Regions from separate parts of the Lysinibacillus sp. GW823-FHT02G10 genome, predicted to be linked through region 2. Evidence: riboswitches for the same ligand, from Rfam matches in the RefSeq annotation. Region 2 holds a riboswitch; each other region holds the start of a gene.
What was found. Region 2 has a riboswitch for cobalamin ahead of AC1RFD_RS06430 (glutaredoxin family protein). Riboswitches for the same ligand answer to the same signal wherever they lie in the genome.
Positions count from the first base shown of each region.

Region 1: another riboswitch for cobalamin. It lies ahead of AC1RFD_RS19140 (hypothetical protein); the one in region 2 lies ahead of AC1RFD_RS06430 (glutaredoxin family protein).
Region 3: another riboswitch for cobalamin. It lies ahead of cobT (nicotinate-nucleotide--dimethylbenzimidazole phosphoribosyltransferase); the one in region 2 lies ahead of AC1RFD_RS06430 (glutaredoxin family protein).

Region 1 is NZ_JBXAJI010000007.1:174,984-183,298, reverse strand. Features, by position in the region: gene AC1RFD_RS19150 (tyrosine-protein phosphatase) at 1-661, opposite strand, end outside; gene AC1RFD_RS19145 (ABC transporter substrate-binding protein) at 807-1,757, opposite strand; gene AC1RFD_RS19140 (hypothetical protein) at 1,741-2,298, opposite strand; cobalamin riboswitch at 2,457-2,654, opposite strand; gene AC1RFD_RS19135 (glutathione peroxidase) at 2,779-3,324, opposite strand; gene AC1RFD_RS19130 (hypothetical protein) at 3,405-3,959, opposite strand; gene ytvI (sporulation integral membrane protein YtvI) at 4,050-5,108, shown strand; gene AC1RFD_RS19120 (C40 family peptidase) at 5,271-6,425, opposite strand; gene AC1RFD_RS19115 (ABC1 kinase family protein) at 6,747-8,315, opposite strand, start outside.
Region 2 is NZ_JBXAJI010000001.1:1,227,995-1,236,309, reverse strand. Features, by position in the region: gene nrdE (class 1b ribonucleoside-diphosphate reductase subunit alpha) at 1-1,027, opposite strand, end outside; gene nrdI (class Ib ribonucleoside-diphosphate reductase assembly flavoprotein NrdI) at 1,024-1,383, opposite strand; gene AC1RFD_RS06430 (glutaredoxin family protein) at 1,380-1,604, opposite strand; cobalamin riboswitch at 1,723-1,900, opposite strand; gene AC1RFD_RS06425 (hypothetical protein) at 2,271-2,552, opposite strand; gene AC1RFD_RS06420 (SHOCT-like domain-containing protein) at 2,562-2,948, opposite strand; gene AC1RFD_RS06415 (DUF2089 domain-containing protein) at 2,961-3,326, opposite strand; gene AC1RFD_RS06410 (ABC transporter ATP-binding protein) at 3,517-4,323, opposite strand; gene AC1RFD_RS06405 (ABC transporter ATP-binding protein) at 4,333-5,103, opposite strand; gene AC1RFD_RS06400 (ABC transporter permease subunit) at 5,117-5,926, opposite strand; gene nikB (nickel ABC transporter permease) at 5,929-6,882, opposite strand; gene nikA (nickel ABC transporter substrate-binding protein) at 6,954-8,315, opposite strand, start outside.
Region 3 is NZ_JBXAJI010000001.1:173,739-182,053, reverse strand. Features, by position in the region: gene glnA (type I glutamate--ammonia ligase) at 1-691, opposite strand, end outside; gene AC1RFD_RS00870 (MerR family transcriptional regulator) at 747-1,124, opposite strand; gene AC1RFD_RS00865 (methionine gamma-lyase family protein) at 1,279-2,532, opposite strand; gene AC1RFD_RS00860 (trimeric intracellular cation channel family protein) at 2,874-3,479, shown strand; gene cobT (nicotinate-nucleotide--dimethylbenzimidazole phosphoribosyltransferase) at 3,531-4,586, opposite strand; cobalamin riboswitch at 4,678-4,854, opposite strand; gene AC1RFD_RS00850 (hypothetical protein) at 5,262-5,657, shown strand; gene AC1RFD_RS00845 (rhodanese-like domain-containing protein) at 5,700-6,002, opposite strand; gene hfq (RNA chaperone Hfq) at 6,098-6,328, opposite strand; gene miaA (tRNA (adenosine(37)-N6)-dimethylallyltransferase MiaA) at 6,426-7,328, opposite strand; gene AC1RFD_RS00830 (alpha/beta fold hydrolase) at 7,315-8,232, opposite strand; gene AC1RFD_RS00825 (glycerol-3-phosphate dehydrogenase/oxidase) at 8,236-8,315, opposite strand, start outside.

The DNA of each region.
Region 1 (8,315 bases), on a different contig from region 2:
ATGCTGCTTGTAAATAGTCTTCACGGGCGGACATTAATGCATAAAATTGCTGTAGTTCTTGCTCATTATACTGATGCTGAATAGCCTGAGCCATTCGTTCTACCATTGGACGTAAATGTATATTAGTATCTAAATAATCCTCCATGATAGTCTCCACGGGTACATCTAAAGCTAGTAAAATAAGTGCTCCTCCAATACCCGTTCGGTCCTTACCAACTGCGCAATGATGTACAAGACCTAGATTATTAGGATTTTGAATCGTTTGCATTAACTCTTTAAATGAAAGATTGTTAAAAGGCATTTGTGCATAAAAATCCCGAAACATCTCAGGGCTTACCACTTTATAGAAATCTCTACCACCAGCATTGGTTGGCATTTCAAAAGCATGATTACCCTTCGCTGGGATTTGTATATATTGAGCATGCGAGAACACTGGGTTAGGATTATGATACGCCTCATTGTTATCGCGATAATCAAAAATGGTCTTAATCCCTAACGTTTCAAATAGCTCTTTATCCGACAGTGTCATTTTTCCAAGGGCAGCTGAGCGGTAAAATAAACCGTTCTTTACCCTACGCCCATCTTTTGTTTTATATCCACCCATGTCTCGGAAATTATAGACTGCTTCAAATGGAATTACCTTTGTCTCTAATTGCTCCAATCACTACACCTCCTAAGATTATCAAGCATACTTACTTTTATTTTAAAGAACAAACTACATTAATTCCAATTTTCACGCTAGGTAATAATTTAAACCACATAAAAAATGCTAGCTGAATGGCTGACAGCTAGCATGGAAACATTTCTTATTTAAATAACTCTGGGTACACAGCCTTCGCTACTAATTCTACAGCTTCACCAATACGCGGACCAGGTCGATTAGAGATATCTGTATCAATGGACAATACCGCTTTGTTTTGAATAGCTTTCACAGTATTCCAACCATCTCGTCCAAGAATTTCTCCTATTGGATCTTCTGTATAGTTTACTGTTGTTAAAATAACATCTGGATTTTTCGCAATAACATCTTCCTCATTCACTTTTGCCCAGCTATTCAAGTCAGAAAAAACATTATTAACATTAGCTGCATCTAATATTTCTTGCTGGAAAGTGCTAGAGCCTGCTGTATATATATCTGGCTTAGGGCTAACCTCTAAATAAACATTTTTCGGCGTTTTTACATCCTTCACCTTCGTTTGTACTTCAGCAATTTTCGCTTTAATCTCTTCGTTTAATTTATTTCCTTTATCAGGAACATCCATCACAGCAGCAATTTGTTCGATATCTCCATAAACATCGTCGAAAGTAGTCGCAGATTGAATAACAAACACTTTAATTCCTGCGTCCTCAAGCGGCTTTAGGGCATCCTTATCACCGATTGTATAAGCAATGACAACATCTGGCTTTAACGCTATAATTCTTTCACTGTTAAAGTTCGTAGTATCAGAGACACGTTCAATTTTTTGTGCTTCCTCTGGGTAAGTATCGTACTCAGTTGCTCCTACAATTTTATCGCCAACACCTAAAGCAAACAAAATTTCAGTATTACTTGGTTGTAAAGATACAACTGTTTTTGGTACTTCTTTAAACTCTATTTCCACTCCACGGTCATCTGTCACTTTATAGCTTGTTTTCTCTGCTTGTTGTGTATCTTGCGAAGCATCTTTATTTTTTGTATCTTCAGCAGTGCCACAGCCTGCTAATACCAGTGCAAGTAAGAGCACTGATAGCCATTGGAAATTAAATACTTTTTTCATTGTTATTCTCCTTTTTCTTTTTCATTGGGTAGGATTTACTAATAAACGGTATTTCCGCTATTCCAGCTTGCTGATTCATAAAAACAGCCATGACAAAACATACATTAGCTAATAAACCAAGGTAATCGAAAAGAATAGCTGGAACCTCTCGTTCTTCTGATACTTTGTGTAAAGTACGATATGATTTTTTTGCCTCACTGCGACAAAGATGTAAGGCTGCAGCAGCCTCTGTTCCTTGAGGTAAAACAAAACTTTGAATCTCTTCCTTCACATGGCGAACGTAAAAATCATAACGTTCACTTAACCAAGATAAATCCTCTTCAGTTACTGCTAATTTCCCACGTACTGAGCCATTCACATGATAAGCCATAGGTAACATAAGCAATAAATCCTCAGCAACAACTTGAACATCCTCTTTTTTTACCGCAGCTAATGCAACTCCTAGATGTGTTGTCAGGCTATCTGTTCGAATTTCAAAATCGACCGTTGAAGCTTTCTCACGCATAAATGGATAACAAGAATAACGGGCATCTTTTTTCACTTGCTTCCCCCCTATTTTCTATAATGAAAAATTCTTATTTGAAAGGCATAAAAAAGTCGCTCCTTTTTGCAAAGGAACGACAAAAATAACATAATGAGCCATCAAACTGGACAAAGCCTATGTATTTGCCGTATATCCTCCTAGCTTCCGAGAAGTTTTTATACGTTCAAATAAAGGTCGGTCTCCTGGCTTGTACAGTTCGTCACATGAAACGAATGTGTTATAAAGGACCTTCCCATCTTCTTTGAGACAGTGGTAAATCTTTATAATGGCTGCACTTACAGTTGCGGAAACAGCTCCGGTTTTTCACCGGATTCCCGATTATGCTAATTAGCACCTTTATTCTGCAAGAATATTTCATTTGTAAAGCAGTTTATCATATATGCTTCAGAAAAAATAGCTGTACACAGTTTTAAAATATAGCATTATTTCTACTTGAAGAGAAAACCCTAACAAATTTTTACATTATTAAGAAATTTACTATAATAGTGTTTCAATTGCTTTTTCAATATCGAGCTGTGAATCTGTTGGTTCAAAGCGTGCGACGGTCTTACCATTAGCATCTACTAGAAATTTTGTAAAGTTCCAGCGAATATTACGACCATCTAAAAAGCTTGGGGCAAGTTGAACAATTGCTTCTGCCAACATTTTCTCCTGCATACTTGCCTTCCCAAACTCTCGGTAATCCACTTCATGCTTTAAATAATTAAAGAGTGGATGGGTAGCCTCTCCATTTACCTGTACAAGCTCAAAAATCGGGAATGTGACCCCATAGTTTACCTTGCATAGATGCTTAGTTTCCTCCCCATCTTCAGGATTTTGATGGCCAAATTGATCACAAGGGAATCCAAGAACTACAAAATTCTCTTTTCCATATCTATCATACATTTTCTGTAAGTCTTCAAATTGATATGTAAATCGGCATTGGTTTGCCGTGTTAACAATTAACATTGTTTTTCCACGATATGTTTCCATCGATAAAATTTCGCCATTAGGCTTCCGAACTAGATAATTATAAATGCTCATGCATAATCCCCTTTTTTCATTCATTATAGTTGACTATTCTATCGTTCATCAAAGAATTTGCACAAAAAAACACCACCTCGCTACTTTGAACGGATGGCTGACTTATACTTCTTTTTATATTTAGCATCTTGTTCTTCATTAATTAAACGATGGGCAATATCTAATAATTTCGAGTCATTTGTTTGATCATATAACTTTTTAAATGACATTATAATATCCTGACGAATAAGAGATGGCTGTTTTTCATCTATACATGTTTGAAATCTTTTAGCTAGATACGATACAACCAAATCTCTTTGTACTGGACCCGCCTGTCCAATTTTCCAAATTGCTTGTAATGCATGCCTTGCCGTAGCAGATTGTTCATCGTAAGTCACAGCCCAAATCTTTAAAAAATCCTCCAAGACCCTTTCTTCTGGATCACTTTTTGCAGCTAAAGCGCATAAAATTTGTGCAGCACGTGCACGAGAATAACCATTATTGTATGTAAGAGCTTTTATTAGCTGTTCCCAAACTGCATATGTCCAATCTACGGGTTCTTGCATAATTTTTATTAATTCCTCGTAAGATTCATATTGAATATCGCGATCATGCTCTGTTAGATTACTAAAAAGTTGCAAAATCTCTTTTTCCATAATTCATCCCTACCTTTATTGTTTCAGAACGTAATAAAATTTGATTTATGGTACACTTAACTTAATTTTTTTCGCAAAGAAGGTGAGTTTATGAATAAATTTAATGCTAGGAAATTGATTTTTCGGTTGATTGTGATAATATCACTACTTCTAGCTGCCTATTTTGTTATCCCAGTGTCCATGCCTTTAATACTTGCTGGGATTAGTGCATTTTTCTTAGAACCAATTGTCATGTTCTTTAAACGGAAATGGAAAATGTCACGGAAAATAGCAGTTGCTTTTATTTACATAGTGAGTGTTATTGTTATATCTATTATTTGTTATCTTTCTATTACACAAATAATGACACAAATAATTTTACTATCTAAGCAAGCTCCCTATTATATTTCCAAGCTATCAGATATGTGGCTTCATATGCAAGAAAATATTTCTAAATACACAGAAGACTTTCCACCTGAAGTAAGTGCTTCGCTTCAAAAAACCACTATGGATTTCATAAAGAAAGTCGAAGAATCCTTTTTAAGCTTCTTTAATTATAGCAAAGTTTCTGCCTTCTTTTCAGAGATACCCAGCCTATTTATCAGTCTTCTCGTTTATATGATTGCGCTATTCCTATTTATGCTTGATTTGCCTAAGTTAAAGCAAATCACTTATAAATATTTAAAGCCCAATACAGCAAAGAAGATAAAAATTATTTTAAATCGCTTAAAAGATGCAACATTTGGCTATATGAAGGCTCACTTATTTGTAAGCTTTATTATTGGAGGCGTCACACTCATTGGACTGCTATTAATCCAACCGAAATATGCAGTAACAATGACGATTATTATCTGGTTAATAGATATTGTACCATTCCTAGGCTCTATCATTATTCTAGCGCCATGGGGACTTTACCACCTGTTGATGGGAAACACCTCTATAGCTGTAAAATTATTCATCTTAGCTGCTATTTTACTTATTATTCGTCGAGTAGTCGAGCCTAAATTAATGGGAGACCATATCGGTTTATCCACTTTACCAACATTAATTTCCATGTTCATAGGTCTACAGTTATTTGGTATTATCGGTTTACTTGTCGGCCCATTCGTTATTATTTTCTTTATTGCCTTGAAAGAGACAGGTGTCATCAAAGTAAATTTTAAAATTTAATATCAATTTAATATGCAGGAAAGTCTCTTTTCAAGAATAGAAGTAGTCGTCTTGTTTCTTTTGAAAGAATAGCATTCCAAAAACAAAAAAGGTCATCTTTGTATATTTTTCTCTACAAAGATGACCTTTTTCTTATCTCAACCGTCTATATATTAGTGAGGCCTATTGAATACGTCCAAAGCCTACTAAGTATTGATTCCACCAATCAAGTGATTCAATTACGACACCATTGTTTTGAGCGTCGATCATTGTGTTATTACCTAAATAAATACCTACGTGAGCTACACCTGAACCATAGCTGAAGAACACTAAGTCCCCAACGCGTGCTTCACCTGCTGAAATGCGTTGTGTTGCTAAATATTGTTGTGATGCTGTACGAGGTAAAGAAACACCCGCTTGCTTATATGACCATTGTACAAGACCTGAACAGTCAAAACCTGTCGATGGGTTGCTACCACCCCAAACATAAGGACGTCCTAGGAATTGTTTAGCTGTTGAAATGGCATCTCCTGAAGAAACAGTGCCAGCTCCTGACCCAACAATAATTTTTTGTGGTTCGCCTCCACCATTATTCTGAGTTGCTTGTATAACTGGTGTAGCTGCTTGAAGTGCACGTAAACGAGCTGCCTCTTCTTCAGCTGCTTTACGCTCTGCTTCTAAACGTTCTTCTTCTTGTTTCGTTGCAATTTCAGCTTTTAATGCAAGTGATTTCGCTTCGTTCTCAGCTTTCTTCACTTCCATTTCGCTTTCTTTTTGCTGAAGCTCTTGGAATTGTTTTTGAAGTTCCTTTTGTTTTTCATCTAATGTAGCTTTTTGTTGCTCTAAGCTTGCTTTATCTGCTTCCTGTTGATCCACTAATTCTTGGTCAGCATCCATTAATGTTTTTACCGCTACGACACGATCCATTAAATCTGCAAAGCTTTTTGCCTCAAGCACTACATTTAAATAAACACCTACAGTGTTGTCTTGCGCTTGATATGCAGCCATACGCTCACTTAAAATTTTTGAACGTTGCTCGATACGTTTTTGTGTTTCAACAATACTAGCATCCACTTCTTTAATATCTGCTTGTACTTGTTTAAATACCTTTACTTTTGCGTCGATCTCTTGTTGTAGTTTCGTTAGTTCTTCTTGTAATTTTTTAATTTGTGCATCTATTTCAGCCTTTTTCTCAATCATTTGTTGAGAAGTTTCTTCGGCATGTACTTCTGTTGGTTGAATTGTATTAAATAATAAGCCGCCAGCTAGTGCTAATGCTAGCACCATCGACTTACGCCATTTGTTACGCTTAGCCACGTTACCTTCATTTCCCTTCATCTATCAATTTCGCTCTCGATATTCTATGTAATCACTTGAACGATTTCTATTTTAATTAAATGTTCTTATATTTATTTTAGCCTTTTAAAGTTTAGCATTTTCTACATAACTTTTATACTATTTCATGTCTATTTAATACATTAGTAAAACTCGAAATATTTCTGTAACATTCGCACTTAAACTACATTATTCTACATAATACATTTTTCTTCTACACAGAGAAACTATTAGCTAATTCGACATTAGACCTAACAGATATTTTGTAATGTTTTTGTAATATTTGAGGGTGCCAAAGAAAAAGGTAGGGAAAAAATTCCCTACCTATTGCTTCATCGACCTTAATGCTTGTATAGATAATCTCACTAACAAAATAGCACATAAAAATAAACCTAAATATGCCGCTGTGTTCAAATAGACCGCATAAGAATCGTGGATAAATTGTGAAATAGCTAAAAGAGCGACAGATATAATACCAAAAGTTATACCCACCAGCAGCAAAACAAATTGAGAAAACAAATGTGTAATAAAACGTGAATTATGTTCATCCGAAAAGACATCATGATGTAAAATGATTTTTCCGCTCTCAACTCGCTGAATGAGCTGATCGACTCTTCTAGGCATTTTACGCAAAGTCGGTATTAGCATAGATAATTCTTCTTGCAGCCGCTCCTTAGTTGCCATCGGTTCTTTAAAAGGCTTAAGGAAAGAGGCACGCATATATGTAGCAGAAAAATCCTTTGCCTCAGTAAAGATATCAAAACGTGGATCTATTACCCGTAATGTGCCATCTAACGTCACTAAGGAACGGAGAGCTAATCCCACTGCTGGATAGAATGCAAGTCCAAAATCTCTTACCACTGTAAATAGCGCGTGAATTAATTCTTCAGTAGGTATACGGTCAACATAGGAAATTTTCAGTAAAATTTGGTCGATTGCCTGCTCCATTCTCCCACGTTCTGCATGATCAGCATTTTCCACTAATAATGTTAAACCATCATATAAAACGCTTGAATCATTTAGTTGAATGCCCATCAAAAATAACTTTAAGCCTTCTTGCTGTGTTGCACCTAAACGTCCTACTGCGCCAAAGTCAAGCAAGACTGGTGTTCCATCTGTTTCATCGATATGGATATTTCCCGGATGTGGGTCTGCATGAAAAATACCAGCGAATAGCATCTGCTCAAAAAATGAGTAGAGTACGGTTCTTGCAAATTGCCTACGATCAATCGACAAACGATTAAATTCAGATGCCCCCTCTGCCACACTTTGTCCACGAATATACTCCATCACAATAACATTTTCATTACTGTAAGGCGTAAATATTTTAGGAATTCGAACCTTGTAATCGCTTTTCGCCAGTGCATTCTTCACCTGTAGCGTATTACGTACTTCAATATCTAAATGAATCTCCTCACGTAGCCCCTCTGCAAATCCCCCAGCCAACTCTCGAAAGCCTAATGATTCTGCCCAGGTTGATTTTGTGGATAGCCAATTAGCAAATTCCTCTAAAATTTCAAGGTCATCGCGCATAATTCCCTTTACTTCTGGACGCAATAGCTTGACTACCACCTCTTCATAATTTTTAAGCCTTGCTTTATGCACTTGGCCAATAGAGGCTGCTGCAATGGGTTCCATTTGAAATTGGCTAAATATTTCGTCCATTGATTGCGGAAGAGATCTCTCTAAAATTTGTTTCACTTGCTCCTCTGATAAAGGCCTTACTCGGTGTTGAAGCCTTTCTAATTCATCAATAAAAATAGGTGAAAAAAGCTCTTTTCGTGTGGAAAGTACCTGGCCAAATTTGATGAAAATCCCACCACATTGTTCTAACGTTGCGCGCAAAGCAATTGCAAGTTCTTTTTCATTTTCTCGTTGCCTCGCATATTTAAT
Region 2 (8,315 bases):
CCTCTGTGTAAAGCTTTCGTGCATTTAAACGTTTAATTTTACGAATTTTAGGGTTATCAAGTAGCTCGTAGTACATGTCTGAAATAGAAATTTCAGACATACGTTTGCCATATTCTTTAAAAATATCGTATGGGCTAAACAAAACAATATCCTTATCACGTTTCATCAGTTCGAAGAAAATACTAGGTATAATAATCCCTGTTGAAAGGGTAGCGAGGCGAATTTTATCATCAGCATTTGGTTTTTTTGATGAAATGAAATTTTCTATGTCTGCATGGAAAATATTTAGATAGACAACACCTGAGCCATTTCGTTGCCCTAACTGATTAGAATAACTGAAAGAATTTTCTAACAGTTTCGCTACTGGGATGACACCACTTGCACGATTTAATATCTCTTTAATTGGATCACCTAATGGACGTAAATCTGTTAAGTTGACCCCAACTCCACCACCAAGGCGTGATAGCTCTAAACAATAGCCAATATTTTCAGCAATACTATTCATGGAGTCATCCATTGATAATTTAAAGCAGCTGACTAATTCACCACGTGCTTTCTTACCACTATTTAAAGCAGTTGGTGTTGCAGGCTGATAGGCTTCCATCATTGCTTCGACAGAGCGTTCTGCTAGAGCCGTGTTGCCTTGAGCTAAATACAAAGCAATAATGACAATACGATCCTCATACTTTTCTAAGATTTCTTCCCCATCACGACTTTTCATAGCATAGCTATCGTAAAATTTGCTTGCGCTCATAAAGGATGGAAAGCGGAAATTATAATCATAGGCTTTCTTGTACAGCTTCTTAATAAATTCCATTTCGTACATGTCGATAAATGCTTTCTCATAGTAGCCCTCATCAACTAAATAGCGTATTTTTTCCTCAATATCTATAAAATAACGCAAACGTACGTTAACATACTCTAAAAAGTAGCGGCGCGTAGCTTCGCGGTCCTTTTCTAACTCAAGTAATCCAGTTGTACTATAACGATTCAGTACGTCATTATTAAGCTTTAAATAGGTTTTCATCTCATTACCCTCGTTTCATAAAACGTTTGTATTGCTTCGTAATCCGTTTGATTACCTCGTAAATCTAATTTCCTTACTAAGGGTACATGATAGGTAGCAGCGATTTTCTCACCAGCAGCGCCAAATACATGATGACCGAAGTTACTATTACCACTGGCAACTACTCCTTTACAAAAATCCCTGTTTTTTTCTAAGAAACGTTGTACCTTTGCTGGAATGTCACCTAAACCATCTGTGTAGGTAATTAAGAGATATGGCTTGTTCAATCGCAATTCTTCCGAGAGCTCGATACATTCTGCCTTTAATTTGGATACAACATTTCGGACATTACCTGTACGACTCGCGTAAACAATCATAGGGCAATCAACTCAATTTGAGAAACAATTTCCTGAACATCTCCTATAAAAGTTTCATTCATCTCTAAAACAGGCACACTTAAAAAACCTGCGTCAATAATCGTTTGCTTTGCTTGTTCATCGTGATCGATGTTAACAATTTCAGCTTCAAGTCCTGCACGTTGTAGTTCAGATTTTACCCAAAGGCATTTTGGACAAATTGTTTTCGTATAAAGTTTCATAGAAATCCCTCTTTTCATAAAATAAAAAAGCCTATCTCCTCTAGAGAGATAGGCTAAATGGAAACGTTAACATACCAAAAATACTGACGTTCCCATCTCTTAATCCCCGAAGAAATGATAAATTTGTTTTATAAAGGCAGGTCTCCTGGCTTTGCTTCATTCTCTGATTCCCTTCCCATGCAAATGCACAGTGGTTGCAATCATCGTCAGCTTCACAGTTGCGGGGACAGCGTCGGAATTGTACCGAACTTCCCTTTTAAACTACATGTAGTAGTACCTTTGTAAAACGAACACAATATATAGTTGTTGTTCAATAGTTTTAAGTGTACCATCCTTCAAATGAAAAGTAAATCAAGATTCTAAACTTCTTTATTTTTGGATTATTCAGTATTTTTAATTATGTAGTTCCAAATAGATTACCACTAATCACTTATACCCAAATCAAAAATCTATTTTTAACGATGTACGTGATTTTCTATTAAAATGGATCTAGAATTCTAATTTGAGTTTAAAGAAATCTTCTATTTTATGTACCATTGAAAAATAGTTGTCTCTATCGTAAGTCCTGAAATAATGATCATCTCTTACCCATTTCAAATGATGCTCATTACATTAATAAAGAGCATGCTTTTATCATAACATGCTCTTACCATTCTATCATTGGGATTATAGTCTAACCTTAACCTCAGTCCCGTCCTGAGCTTTGACATCGACTAGCACAAGTCCTTTATAATTTTGTAGTTCCTTGATAATCGGCTTTAGCATTTCTTTGTCGATGAGGGGAAAGGTAAAGTCTATTTTCTTTTTATCGAAGTATGCCTTTGTCCACTTATTGGCTTGTTGCTGTATCCATTTAGAAGTTAAAATGGAGAGGACAATGGTTAGCACAGTATAGGGAACAGGGACGGTAAAGCGAACGTCTTTTGCTTTCACTTTTACATGCATCATTCGTCGCCTCTACTCAATGAAGACTGCAACGGAATCCCCGTTTGCTGATTTTATATCTACAATTTGTCCATCTAGTTCATTTTCAATTGCTTCAAGAAGAAGATTGATGTCGATATCTTTTACGTATTTTTCCGATTGCGGAATACTTGCAGCGATGCTGTGTCCTGCCATCAATACGGCTTTGACAAGTTTAATTGGTAAATTTACCGTGACATTATCATTTTCGGTGGATACAACACGGACCTTTAACGTTTTATCTAAATACTTTGTTTTTTCCACAAATTTATTCTCTGATTCTTCTTTCTGTTGTAGCACTTGAATCAGCTCTGATCCTTTATCCGCATCAATTTTGCCCTCTTGAATCATCGTTAAAACTTTTGTAATTTCCTCTTTCATGGTCGTTCCTCCCTATTCATCTTTTAAGAGCTTTATGGCTTCATCTGTTGTGATTTCGCCATTTTCAAGCATGCTTACAATTTTTTTCTCATCTACTTCATTTTTCTTCTTTTGAGCATAGCCAAGGGATGAAATAATATCATTTAGCTTGCCTCGAACTGTTGGATACGAAACCCCCAGTTCCTTTTCAACCTCTTTAATATTTCCTCGGCAGGTTAAAAATACTTCCACAAAATGAAGCTGATCCTGTGATAAGGATGCTAGCTTCGACAATTCAAACTCATTTTCAATGGTCGTGTGACAATGAGAACACTGTAACTTCGTAATTTTTAATGTTTTACTGCAGACAGGACAATTTGTGATTACTTGATAAGCCATAGTGAACTCCTTCCTTTAAGTTAAGCTGATTATATAATAAAGAAATTAAAGATGTAAATAATAAAATTAATAATTTTAATTAAAAAATAAATAAAATTAATATCTTGATTAATTTTATTTATTTTTGTTTCTATATTGCTTTAAAAATTAAGAAAACGCCATTTTTAATTTCTCAAAATGGCGTTTCTGTTTAATTGGGTCTATCCTTCTTTTTTCTTTCCCGCGGGTGTGATGGCAAAATTGCATTGTATAACGCTTGTGAAGCGGGGTGCTGATATTTCCCACCCTTGCCTATCTCCTCCACTAGCTGACCATGCTGCATCACAAGGATGCGATCTGACATAAAACGTGTGGCCTGTAAATCATGTGAAATGAATAGATAAGCAAGCTGTAGCTCTTTTTGAAGTCTTTGCAGTAGCTCTATAATCGTCTTTTGCAAAATCATATCAAGACTACTAATGGCCTCATCTAAAACAATCAGTTTCGGCTTTAATGCAAGAGCTCTAGCAATGTTGACTCGTTGCTGCTGTCCCCCACTTAGCTGTGAGGGATAGTTTTGAGCCATTGCCCACTCTAACTCTACACAGTCTAGTAATTCCCTTACTTTCTGTTGTCGCTCTGCTTTGCTAAAATGCTCGAAATTCAAAAACGGTTCTTCGAGTATTTCGAAAATCGTCTGTTTTGGATTAAATGAATGATAACTATTTTGAAAAACAGCCTGTAAATTTCTTCGTATCATTTTTTTCTCTTTGCTGGGTGCTTCGTATAAATTGACACCTTGAAAGATCAGCTCTCCGTTTGTTGGTCGTTCAATCCCTAAAATAATGCGCCCTAATGTGCTTTTTCCAGAACCACTTTGACCGACGATGCCAAGACATTCTCCTTCCTGAAGTGAAAATGTCACATTCTCTAATACAGGGGCTTCCTGTCCTCGTTTGAATAGAAATGGTCTTTGCGCATAGTATTTCTCAATATTTTTTACTTCTAGTAGCGTCATTTTATCACCTCATAGCATTCTCGCTTGTAAAAGTTTCTTGGTATAGGGATGCTGAGGCGCATCAAAAAAATCAAAAACATTTGCTTGCTCAACGATTTCTCCTTGATACATCACAGCCACATCGTCCGCAAGCTCAGCAATGACACCTAAATCATGCGTGACAAGGAGTATGGTAGCATCTGTTTCTGAGCGAATTTGATTAAATAGTGTTAATACTTGTTTCTGATTGATGGTATCCAGAGCAGTCGTAGGCTCGTCTGCGATGTAGAGGGAGGCCTGTATCGCCATTGACAGAGCAATCATCACTCGCTGTAGCATGCCTCCACTTAACTGGAAAGGATAGTAGGACAAGAGCTGCTCTGGCTGAGGTAAATGAACTTTTTTCAAAGCATCAAGGGCGATCTGTCTCATTTCTTTTTTTGTAAGCTTAAAGTGTGCTTTTAATGTTTCTCGAAAATGACTTTCAATCGTTTGAATATGATCAAATGCAGCGGGTGGGTTTTGCAAAATCATCGAAAGATGTCTGCCACGATAAGCTCTCCATTTAGTAGCTGAAACGTTTAATAAATTTTCTTGCAGATAGAGTACTTCCCCTTGGCTGACATGGGCAAAGGACGGTAATGTTTGCATGATGGCATGGCAAAGCATAGACTTGCCACTGCCACTTTCCCCGATAATTCCTAGGACTCGCCCTTTATAAGCTGTCAGGTTGATAGAGGTTAATATATTTTTCTCCCCTATTTTGACTGTGAGGTCTATCACTTCTAAAACTTTCTCCATAACTTCCCCTTTCCTAGTCAAGCCTTTTTAAACGATTTGCTAATTGATTAAACAATAACACAACAAGGATGATGGCAAGTCCTGGATAAAGCATTAATTCAGGATGCTGTCTCATGTATTGCTTTCCTTCATTGATCATCATGCCCCATTCTGGAATCGGTGCCTGCACCCCAAGTCCGATAAAGGAAAAGCCTGCAATTTCTAAAATCACCTTCCCGATATCTAATGCGACAATCGTGACAATAGATGGCAATAGATTGGGTATATAATGGCGTCTAATTAATTGGATACCTGTAGTGCCCGTTATCCTAGCAGCTTGAACAAAGTCTTTCTCATTGATGCCAATAAACAAACCTCGGATCATTCTTGCATAATAAATAAGCTGTGTGAAAATGAGCGCTATTAAAACATTTTTTAAGCTAGGACCTAATATACCTAACAGCCCAAATGCAAGTACGAGTGTCGGAAAGGCTAATAAAATATCACATAATCGAATAAAAAGAAAATCAATTAATCCTCTTTTCAACGCTACAAAAGCACCCAGTAGGATAGCTAAAACAATAGCGACTAGCTGAATGATGAGCGCTGCACCTAAAGAATAACGAATACCTAAAAGAAGGCGTGACAAGATACACCTTCCTAAATGATCTGTACCTAATGGATAGTCCCAAGACGGGACTGAAAATTTCTTAGCAATATCGACAGCAAAAGGGTCGTGTGGCATTAAAATTGGCGCCAACAGTCCTAATAAGCCAGTAATGACAAGGAGGAATAGACTGATTAATCCTGTTAAGTTGACACTTTTTGTTCGTACAAATTTCATTTTTAATCTCTCCTACCCTTCATCATTAGATGAGGGTCCAATAAACGATGCAATATATCTGTACATAAATTGGCAAGCACATAGATAACCGCAATAATTAACACATAGCATTGTACAACTGGATAATCCCTGTTCATAATGGATTCTATTAAGTACCTGCCGAGTCCGGGCCAGCTAAAAACCTGCTCCACAATCACGGCTCCACCTAAAAGATTGCCAAGGGTCATGCCTAGCAAGGAAGTCAAGGGAATAGCAGCATTTCGCAAAACATGACGGATAAGAATCACGGAGCTTTTTAATCCTCTTAGCCGTGCATATTGAACATATTGCTGCTGTAATTCTTCTAGGATGGTTGAACGGATAAGCTGAACGAATAATCCAATTGTTGGTAACGCCAGTGCGAAGGCGGGTAAAACTAAATGAGCAGGTGTGCCCTTCCCGTTTGTCGGAAAGAGTCCTAATTTTAAGCTAAATAAATAGAGTAATAGGAAACCTAACCAAAAGGCTGGAATCGACACACTCAATATGCTAAAGAATCGTATGATTTTATCGATGATGGTGTGCTTATACAATGCGCTTATTACTCCGAATGGAATACTTAGCCCTAAAATGAGGATAAACGCAGCAATAGCTAATTCAATGGTTGCGGGTAATTTCACGAATAGTTCATGTGCCACAGGTAATTTACTAACAAAAGATGTTCCAAAATCTAGCTGGATTATGCCCTTTCCCCATAGCAAATATTGAAGAAAAAACGACTTGTCCGTTCCCAGTTCCTCACGTAATGCCTGAATGGCTTCCTCTGTTGGCGCAACCCTTGCCAAACGTAGTATGACTTCAGCAGGCTCTACAGGAACAAAACGAATAAATACAAAGGTTAGGATGGAAACGCCTAATAAGACAAAGGGCAATGTTAAAATTCTTTTTAAACAAAAGATCCATGTTGATTCATACATGCTGTCACTTCCTACTCAATCCTATGATAAAGAGAGAGCTGTCTCTGCTAGACACACTCTCTCCTCCACTTTTATTTTTCTTTAGCCATTTGTGCATAAGGTATATCATATTCAGATGCACGTGGTGCAAAATCCTTTAGAGATGGTTGATAAATCACATTATTTGTTTCGTAAGAAATAGGGTAAAAGAGTGCCTGGTCATGAAACATCGTTAAAATATTCGTGTAAAGCTGCACGCGTTCCTGTTCATCTGTTCCTACTAATAATTGGTGAATTTTCGTATCGATTTCTTTGGCGTTTGCTAGGCCTAATTTCGCCTCGTACACACCACTAGCATTTGGTGTAGCTGATTCATTTGCAAAGCTATGTGGATCTGTAGGTGGTCCATTGGTACGCCAGAAATTAATATCCACCTGGTCATCCATCAATTTTTGAAGACCGACCATTACATCTGCCCCTTCTAAATTCAACTGAACGCCAATTTTTGCGAGTTCACCTTGCATTAATTCTGCCATTGGTTTTTGAATTGCATCGGATGCAATGTAAATCAAATCTAAAGACAACAGCTGTCCGTTTTTTGAACGAATTTTTTCACCCTTAGGTAATAACCACCCTGCCTCATCTAGCAATTGTTGGGCTTTTTCTGGATTGTATACAATAGGTGCTAGATCTATATTGGCATAAGGAATCGCATCCCAGAACAATGTGTTCGCTACTTTTTCCGTACCATGTGTAATACTGTCGACCATTTGTTCCTTATTAATAGCATATTGAATGGCTTGACGTACCTTTAGCTCAGATAATGGACCAGATTGTGTATTGAATAGCAGTGCTTTCGTAGATAAAGGCTCAGAGGTAGCAGTTTTGTATTTGCCACTGTCTTTTAAATACGTATAGTTATCTAAACTAATAATGCCACGCCCATAAATTAAATCTAATTCTTCGTTTTCAAATGCTAATGAAATAGATTCTGAGTCAGGAATAATTTTTACTTTTATTTGTTCAACTAGTGGTTTTTCTCCCCAATAGTTTTCATTGCGACTAAATAATGCATATTCGTCCTTTTTGTATTCAGTTAATACCCAAGGGCCTGTTCCAATCGGTGCTTTGATAGAATCTTGCGTCATATCATCCTTTGGGAATCCGTTATCCCCTAAAAAACGGAAAGGTCTGACGAAGGCAAGTTCGTTTAAGACTGGATAATAAGGCTCATCCAATTGCAGACGAATTGTAAAATCATCTACTTTTACAACCTCTTTCATGTGGTTAACCATGCCCATCCAAGAATGCATGTCTCGATTCGCTAAAACGGCGTCAAAGTTACGAATGACATTATCTGCATTAAATGCAGTGCCGTCTGAATATTTCACGTCTTTTCTTAGATGGAAAGTATACGAAGTTTTATCCTCAGAGATGTCCCAGCTTTCGGCGAG
Region 3 (8,315 bases), 1.1 Mb from region 2:
ATGTAGCGTGTAAGCCATGTTTACGAGCGATTGTTTTAACAACTAATTTGAATGTTTGGATGTTATCACACGCAGTAACAGCATCCGCATATTTAAAGTCGATTTCGTGTTGTCCTGGAGCTACCTCATGGTGTGATGCTTCAATTTCAAAGCCCATTTCTTCTAGCTCTAACACGATATCACGACGGCAATTTTCACCAAGGTCTGTTGGCGCTAAATCGAAATAACCACCATGGTCATTTACTTCTAATGTTGGTTCGCCTTTTGCATCTAATTTGAATAAGAAGAATTCTGGCTCAGGCCCTAAATTGAAGCTTGAGAAGCCCATTTCTTCCATTTTTTTAAGAATTCGTTTTAGGTTGTTACGTGGGTCACCAGCAAACGGTTCGCCTTTCGCAGTGTATACATCACAGATAAAACGTGCTACTTTCCCTTTTTCAGAAGTCCAAGGGAATACTACGAAAGTATCAAGATCAGGATATAAATACATATCAGATTCTTCGATTCGAACGAAACCTTCAATAGATGAGCCATCAAACATCATTTTATTTTCAAGTGCTTTGTCTAATTGACTTACAGGAATCTCAACATTTTTGATAGTGCCAAGAATATCTGTAAATTGTAAACGAATAAAGCTTACGTTTTTTTCTTCGATGAGACGTTTAATGTCCTCTTTTGTGTATTTACCCACAGTTTTCCACACTCCTATAATTTGTCTAGCTTTTATGTTTACCCTACCCTATTTATTAATAGAATCGAGATAAATCCCCTCTTCGGATGGACGATTTTTGCATGCGCTGTGCTTGACGCATTTCTTCGCGCATAATTTGGCGTAATTCTGAATCACTTAAATCTTGCTCATCAGTTGTTGCAACAGGATTTTTCTTTTTAGCAAATATTTTTTTAATCTTCGCCATATTCATACCCTGTTCTAAGTAATCTTTAACCTCAAGCAATGTGTCGACGTCATTTAGTGAAAACATACGTCGATTGCCTTCTGTTCGGTGCGGCTCAATTAAATGGTGTTCTTCATAATAACGAATTTGTCTTGCCGAAAGCTCTGTTAATTGCATCACGATACTCATCGATAATAACGGCATAGTTCGTCTAATTTCACGACTCATTTAAGTCCTCCTCCAATACCCGCTTATCATATAACGAAATTTTTTTACTGTCAACCAACCATGTAAGGTTATCTAACATGGTTGGCACTATTTTTTTCAATTCGATTAAAAATTGTAAAAAACTATTCATATTTAGGCTTTATCTATTGTCTTGTTATGCTTTTTGAATGGCTTGAACCGCACTGCAAATAGCAAATTTAACGTGTTCATATGTTAGTCCCCCCTGGATAAATGCTGTATATGGAGGTCGTATTGGGCCATCCGCTGTTAGCTCAATGCTAGACCCTTGAATAAATGTTCCAGCTGCCATAATGACATCATCTTCATAGCCTGGCATATAGGCTGGTTCAGGAGCATAATGGGCATTTATCGGTGAGTTCGCTTGTATTTCACGACAAAAATCAATCATTTGCTGAGCCGTTTGGAACGATACTGATTGAATTAAATCTGTACGCTTCGCGTGATAGCTCGGAGAAGTGCTCATGCCGATTTCCTCAAGCATTGCAGCTGTAAATATCGCCCCTTTTAGTGCTTGCGATACAACATGTGGTGCTAGGAAAAACCCTTGATAAAAATCACCTAGTGTATTTAATGTGGCCCCCGCTTCTGCTCCAATACCTGGAGATGTCATACGATAGGCACATTTCTCCACTAAATCTGCGCGTCCAGCAATATAGCCACCAATTTTAGCCAAGCCTCCACCTGGATTTTTAATGAGCGATCCTGCCATTAAGTCAGCCCCGACCTCTGTAGGTTCCTGCGCCTCTACAAACTCGCCATAGCAGTTATCTACAAAAATAATAGCTTTCGGAGCTAATTTACGTACCTTTACACACATTTCTGCAATTTCTTCAATTGTAAAGGATGGACGTGTTGCGTAGCCTTTTGAACGCTGAATCGCAATCATTTTGGTTTGTGCTGTAATGGCCTCTTCAACACCTGCCCAATCAATGACCTGATTATCTAGTAAATCCACATGTCGATAACTGATTTTATAATCTTTCAGTGAACCTGTATCTTTATCACCACCATCGACAATGGATTGCAATGTATCATATGGCTGACCCGAAATATAAAGCAGCTCATCACCAGGACGCAAAACACCGAATAGACTAAGCGTGATTGCATGTGTGCCTGAAATAATTTGCGGTCGGACTATGGCTGCCTCTGCACCAAATACTTCCGCATAAACACGCTCTAGATTATCCCGCCCCTCATCATCATAGCCATAGCCGTTTGATGGGTGTAAATGATAATCACTTACTTGATGCTTTCTGAAAGCTGCTAGCACCTTCTGCTGATTGTAGAACGCCATTTCTTCTACCTTGGCATGATAAGGCCGAACTTGCTCCTCTACTTTTGCCGCTAACGATAGCGTTTCTGTTGATAAATTTGATGTAAACGTCATTCTTTCTTCTCCATTTCACAATGTCTCGCATTTCAATCAGTAAGATTTATTGACTATCTAAATTGACTTCAATCACTCTAGAATTCCCTAACCAACTACTGGTATATGAACGCTTTTGACGAATGTTTTTCTTTATTTTAATCACATTTTATCAATTTGTATGTGCACCTGTAAAACTTGCCTATTGTTTCTAAGAGGATTTTACGCTAAGCTAATGTGCGGACTCATTTCAAGATGCGTATTTAATGACCGATTTTGGCTATTAAATTCATAGATTCTGTTACGTAAAAAGTCTTTTAACTTTTAATAAAGTTTATTTATTGATAGAAGGGGTGAAAGGGATGGCTTGGGAGGTTTTTAGTATTATAGGAACAATTGCCTTTGCTATTTCTGGGGCAATTATTGCCATGGAAGAAGAATACGATTTATTCGGTGTATATATACTTGGTATTGTGACTGCTTTTGGTGGAGGAGCTATCCGAAATTTACTCATTGGACTACCTGTCACAACACTTTGGGGACAGGATATGATGTTTCAAATAGCGCTTGCTGCGATTACGATATTCTTTATTTTTCCGCATCATCTGATTCAACATTGGCATCGTTGGGGTAACTTCACAGATGCGATTGGCTTATCAGCATTCGCTATTCAAGGCGCACTCTATGCTGTTAAGCTTGATATGCCAGTAAGCGCAGTCATTGTAGCTGCTGTTTTGACAGGTTCAGGTGGGGGTATTGTACGAGATTTATTAGCTAGAAGAAAACCATTAGTTCTCCGTGATGAAGTTTATGGTGTTTGGGCAGCTCTTGCAGGATTGCTAATCGGATTCGAGGTTTTTACAGGAGACATTTTCCTTTATATTTTATTCGCAGTGATTACAGCTTTACGTATTCTTTCCTATATGATGAAGTGGCGCTTGCCATTACGAAAGTTAAATCGTGCATAAACACCATTCAGCCAATGACCAAAAATTAAGTCATTGGCTGTTTTATTGTTTTTATCTTTTTAACAACTGCATTGATTCTTCTAAAGTCGCCATGTTTTTCATCATCGAGCAAGCTGCATCTAAAATAGGAAAGGCTAAGGCTGCTCCAGAACCTTCGCCTAAACGCATATTCATGTGCAACATTGGTTCAATGCCTAGTAAGGCAGCGGCAATTTTTGCCCCTGGTTCCTCTGAAGCATGGGAAGGAATGATATAATCGATTACTTTTGGTTCGAGCTTATAAGCAATGAGGGCTGCTATAGTTGAAATAAATCCATCAATGACAACGGGTTTACGATGGGCAGTAGCGCCAAGAATAATACCTGTCATCGCCCCTATCTCTAACCCTCCAACCTTAGCCAGAACATCAATAACATCATTTGGATTAGGCTGATTTAAGGTAATTGCTTTTTCAATAACTGCCGCTTTATAGGCAATGCCTCCTTGGCCTACTCCTGCACCAAACCCCGTTACTTCGATAGGGTTGCATCCCGTCAAAACAGCTAATATCGCAGCACTTGGTGTTGTATTGCCGATGCCCATTTCTCCAGTCCCAAGTACATCAGCACCTTTTATGATTTCCTCAGTGGCCACACGGATTCCTACTTCTATCGATTGAATGGCTTCTTGTTTGGCCATAGCTGGACCTTGTGCCATGTTATCTGTACCATATTTAATTTTATGAATAATGACACCTGCATCAAGTGGAATATCTTCTTTTACACCCACATCTACTGTGACCACCTTTGCATTGGTAATCCCCGCAATCGCACAAACGCCTGTACCCCCCTTAGGAAAATTTAATGTTTGAAAGACCGTAACATCTTGTGGATTCGTGGTTACACCTTCCTCGCAAACACCATGATCTGCAGCACAGACAATCATCACTTTTTTGTCGACCATCGGATATAATTGTCCTGTTATACCAGAGAGCTGTACGGCAAGTGATTCTAGTTTACCCAAGCTACCTGGGGGCTTACAAAGCGCATCAATCCGCTTTCTAGCTTGCTCCATACTTTTCATATCAGCCCCCTGAATGTTTTGAATCGTGTCTTGTAATAATTGCATGATTATTTCTCCTCTCGTTCTCATTAAGACAAAATAAAAAGTCTGTAGTTTATTGTCATGACAAATAAACTACAGACTTTTCCATCATCTATATCTTCTATAGCATGTAGGCAGGTCTCCTGGCTCAAGTTCAACATCTCATAGTACCTTCCCAGCAATTTGCTAGTGGCATACACTACGAAACTCCCTCATACAGTGGCGGGTCCGCTAAAGCTTTTCACTTTATTCCCTATTCTCCCTAGTGGGCACCTATTGCTTTATGTAATTATGTTAAATCTACTTTACAACTTTTTTAGTGTCAAGAGGAAAAAATTTTTTGAGTGTTAACTTAGTACATACTGCTATTCACAATAAAAGCTTATCAAGTGCTTGTCCCAATAAATGAATCCTTCACTTGATTCCTAGTCTTCCATAATTAGTGCTTTTTAGAATTCTCTATGTCTAACACTCGGCTTGTACAAAAATCCATTACTGAATCAATTGCCATAACAAGTAAACTCAGACTTTTCAATCATCTCTATCTTCAATAGCATATGTTCTGCCAATTCACTGAGTAATGTTGAACATAAAAGTTGAAACCTTAATAATCTGTTCAATGTAAACATAAATTATTTCTATGATTAAAATTAGGGTGAGTATCAATAGTAAAACGATGAAAAGTTAGGAGTAGATACGATGAATGCAAAACAATTAAGAAACGCTATTGCTGAAACCTGTGAAACGCACGATAGCCTCTATGCCAAACTCGTAAAACCGATCAATCAGTTGTTAATCAATATCGACGCTTCGATCAGTGAAGAGACAGCAAATAAAATACTAGAAAATTTAAAGTTATTTCATAGTGGTGATAAATACATTACGGAGTGTCATTTCGAGGAGAGTCAAAATTTCTTGAAAGATGGCATTGAGCTTCTCCAAAAAGGGGATTTGGCGAATGGAGCACTACAAATTTATGGAGCTGGTCTAAACTTTGCTAGTTATGCTTCAAAAGTGCAGGGACAAAAAAATGTTAATATCTACAAAAACTTTGAAGAGAATTTTAATTTTATCATGGATGCCTTGAAAAAATAATCATGAAAAAAGAAAGAGTTATACTCTTTCTTTTTTCATGATTTATTTAAATTCTAATTCTCCATCATAAGCCAGCATGCCGCCTTCAAGGTTTGTTACATCAAATCCTTGGGCCTCTAAGTAAGCACACGCATTGGCAGAACGAGCTCCAGCCTTGCATACAATAATATATGGCTTTTCTACATCTAATTCCTCTAAACGTTCAGGGATAGTTCCGAGTGCAATATGTTGAGCACCTGGGATCATGCCATGGGCTACTTCATCCTCTTCACGTACATCGATAATATATAGGTCCTCATTTGCATCTAACAGATCTAATAATTGTGTTGTTTCCATTGTTTTCATAAACTTTGTCCTCCAAAATATCAAATTCCACTATCATTATAGCTTGTAGCAAAAAAAACAGCCAGTGTGAGAACACTAACTGTTTAACAAACTTATTATACTTCTGTCTCTAAAAACTCTATTTGTTTTGCTGGTACGAATGTAGAAATGGCATGCTTGTAGATTAGGTGCTGCTTATTTTCAGCATCAAGTAGTAATACTGTAAAATTATCATATGATTTCACAGTCCCTTTTAACTGAAATCCGTTTAACAGAAATACAGTTACAAAAACACTGTTTTTACGTAGTTGGTTCAAGAACGTATCTTGCAAATTGATTGATTTCATCAAATAGCCTCCCTACTAACTTTCTACCTCTTCATTCCTATAGTAGCACGTTCTACCAATTTATCAATTAGTAATTTTTAGAAATTTTTCTTTATTCTTATAATCGATCATCCGGCGTAATAAAATGGACATCCATTTTATTACGGAAATAAGTAAGCTGTCTTTTTGCATAGCGACGGGAATTTTGTTTTAAGCTATCAAGGGCTTCCTCTAGGGTACATTTGCCATCTAAATAATCATATAATTCTTTATACCCGATGGCTTGTATAGACTGCACTCCACGGATATTTTGCTGCCATAATCCCTTCACCTCTTGCAGAAGACCATTTTCCACCATTAAATCAACACGACGATTAATACGGTCATATAACACGTCACGGGACATGTTTTGACCTAGCCCTAAAATAACATGGTCGTAAAGGGGTACTTCCCCTCGATTTTGCGCTTCAGCTGCTTTTGATACACCGCTTAATTCCAGCATTTCTAATGCACGAATAACACGACGTGTATTGTTTGGATGGATTGTCTCCGCTGTTTGAGGGTCTAGTTGTTTTAGTTTGTCATGCATTGCCTCAGGGCCAAGCTTTGCTAATTCCTCATAGTAGGCTTTTCGTGCTTCTTCATCTACTTTTTCATCAGTAAATTGGAAATCATAGAGGACAGCTTGTACATATAAGCCAGAGCCTCCTACTATTATAGGTAATTTTTGACGAGCTTGTATTTCCGCGATCTTCGCACGTACTAATTTTTGATAATCTGCTACCGAAAAAGATTCTGTAGGCTCTAAAAAGCTAAGTAAATGATGAGGAACGCCCTCCATCTCTTCTTCGGTAATTTTAGCTGTCCCTATATCGAGCCCTTTATAAACTTGCATGGAATCACCATTAATGACTTCACCGTTATATTTTTTTGCCAGTTCAATGCTTAATGCCGTTTTACCTGAGGCAGTCGGTCCCACTATTGCTACGACCTCTACCTGCTGCAATTTAGTTTCTATCATATTTTTCTAACCACCGTAATAAAACTTGAAAGACCGCTTCTTGATTGTCTTCATTTAAAATTTCATGTCGTTTATCCTCGAATAAATAAACCGTTACATCCTCTACATCCACCGCTGCTAACTGTTCAGCAACTTTGTAAACGCCTAGCCCCTGTTCACCAACCGGATCTTTACTGCCACTAATCAAGAGAATAGGGAGGTCTTTTCTTACTTTTGCTAATTCTCTTTTACGATTTAGTGTGGCAAAGCCAGTTGTCAAATCCACGAAAAATTGATTCGTTGGAATAAAGCCACAATAGGGATCATCGATATACTTTTCCACCTCTTGTTGTACTGAACATAACCAATCATAGGCAGTCTTCGGATTAGGAAATTGCTTATTAAAGCTACCAAAGCTCAATTGATTTAACAGCTTACTTTCAGTTTCTTTTCCTAGTCCCTTTGCTAAAGCCTTGGCTACTAGATTTCCTACAGCATGCAAGGCTGTCACATTTCCAGTGCCACAGAGAATAACATTATCTACTTGCTCTCCGTATAATTGAATATAGCGTCTAGTAATGAAAGAACCCATACTATGGCCAAAGAGAATTAATGGTACATTAGCGTATGGTACGTGAAGTTGTGTAATCACTTCATGAGCATCTTTTACAACACGCTCAAAGCCGTTTTCTTCAGCAAAAAAGCCCAATGTCCCATTATATGCTGCCGTTTCACCATGCCCACGGTGATCGTGCATCGTCACAACATAGCCTGCTGCGTTGAGTGTTTTCGCAAATGTTAAATAGCGACCGCTGTGCTCTGCCATGCCATGCAAAATGTGAATATGTCCAATACATGGCGTTGAAGGCTCCAATGTTCGCGTGAAGACAAATTGTTCATCCGACATTTGAATATAACGCTCCATCCCTTACTCCCCTTCTTTCACAAAATTTGTTGCATCGTTAATGGCTTGCTCTAATTCAGCAATATATCTATTTTTTTGCTCCT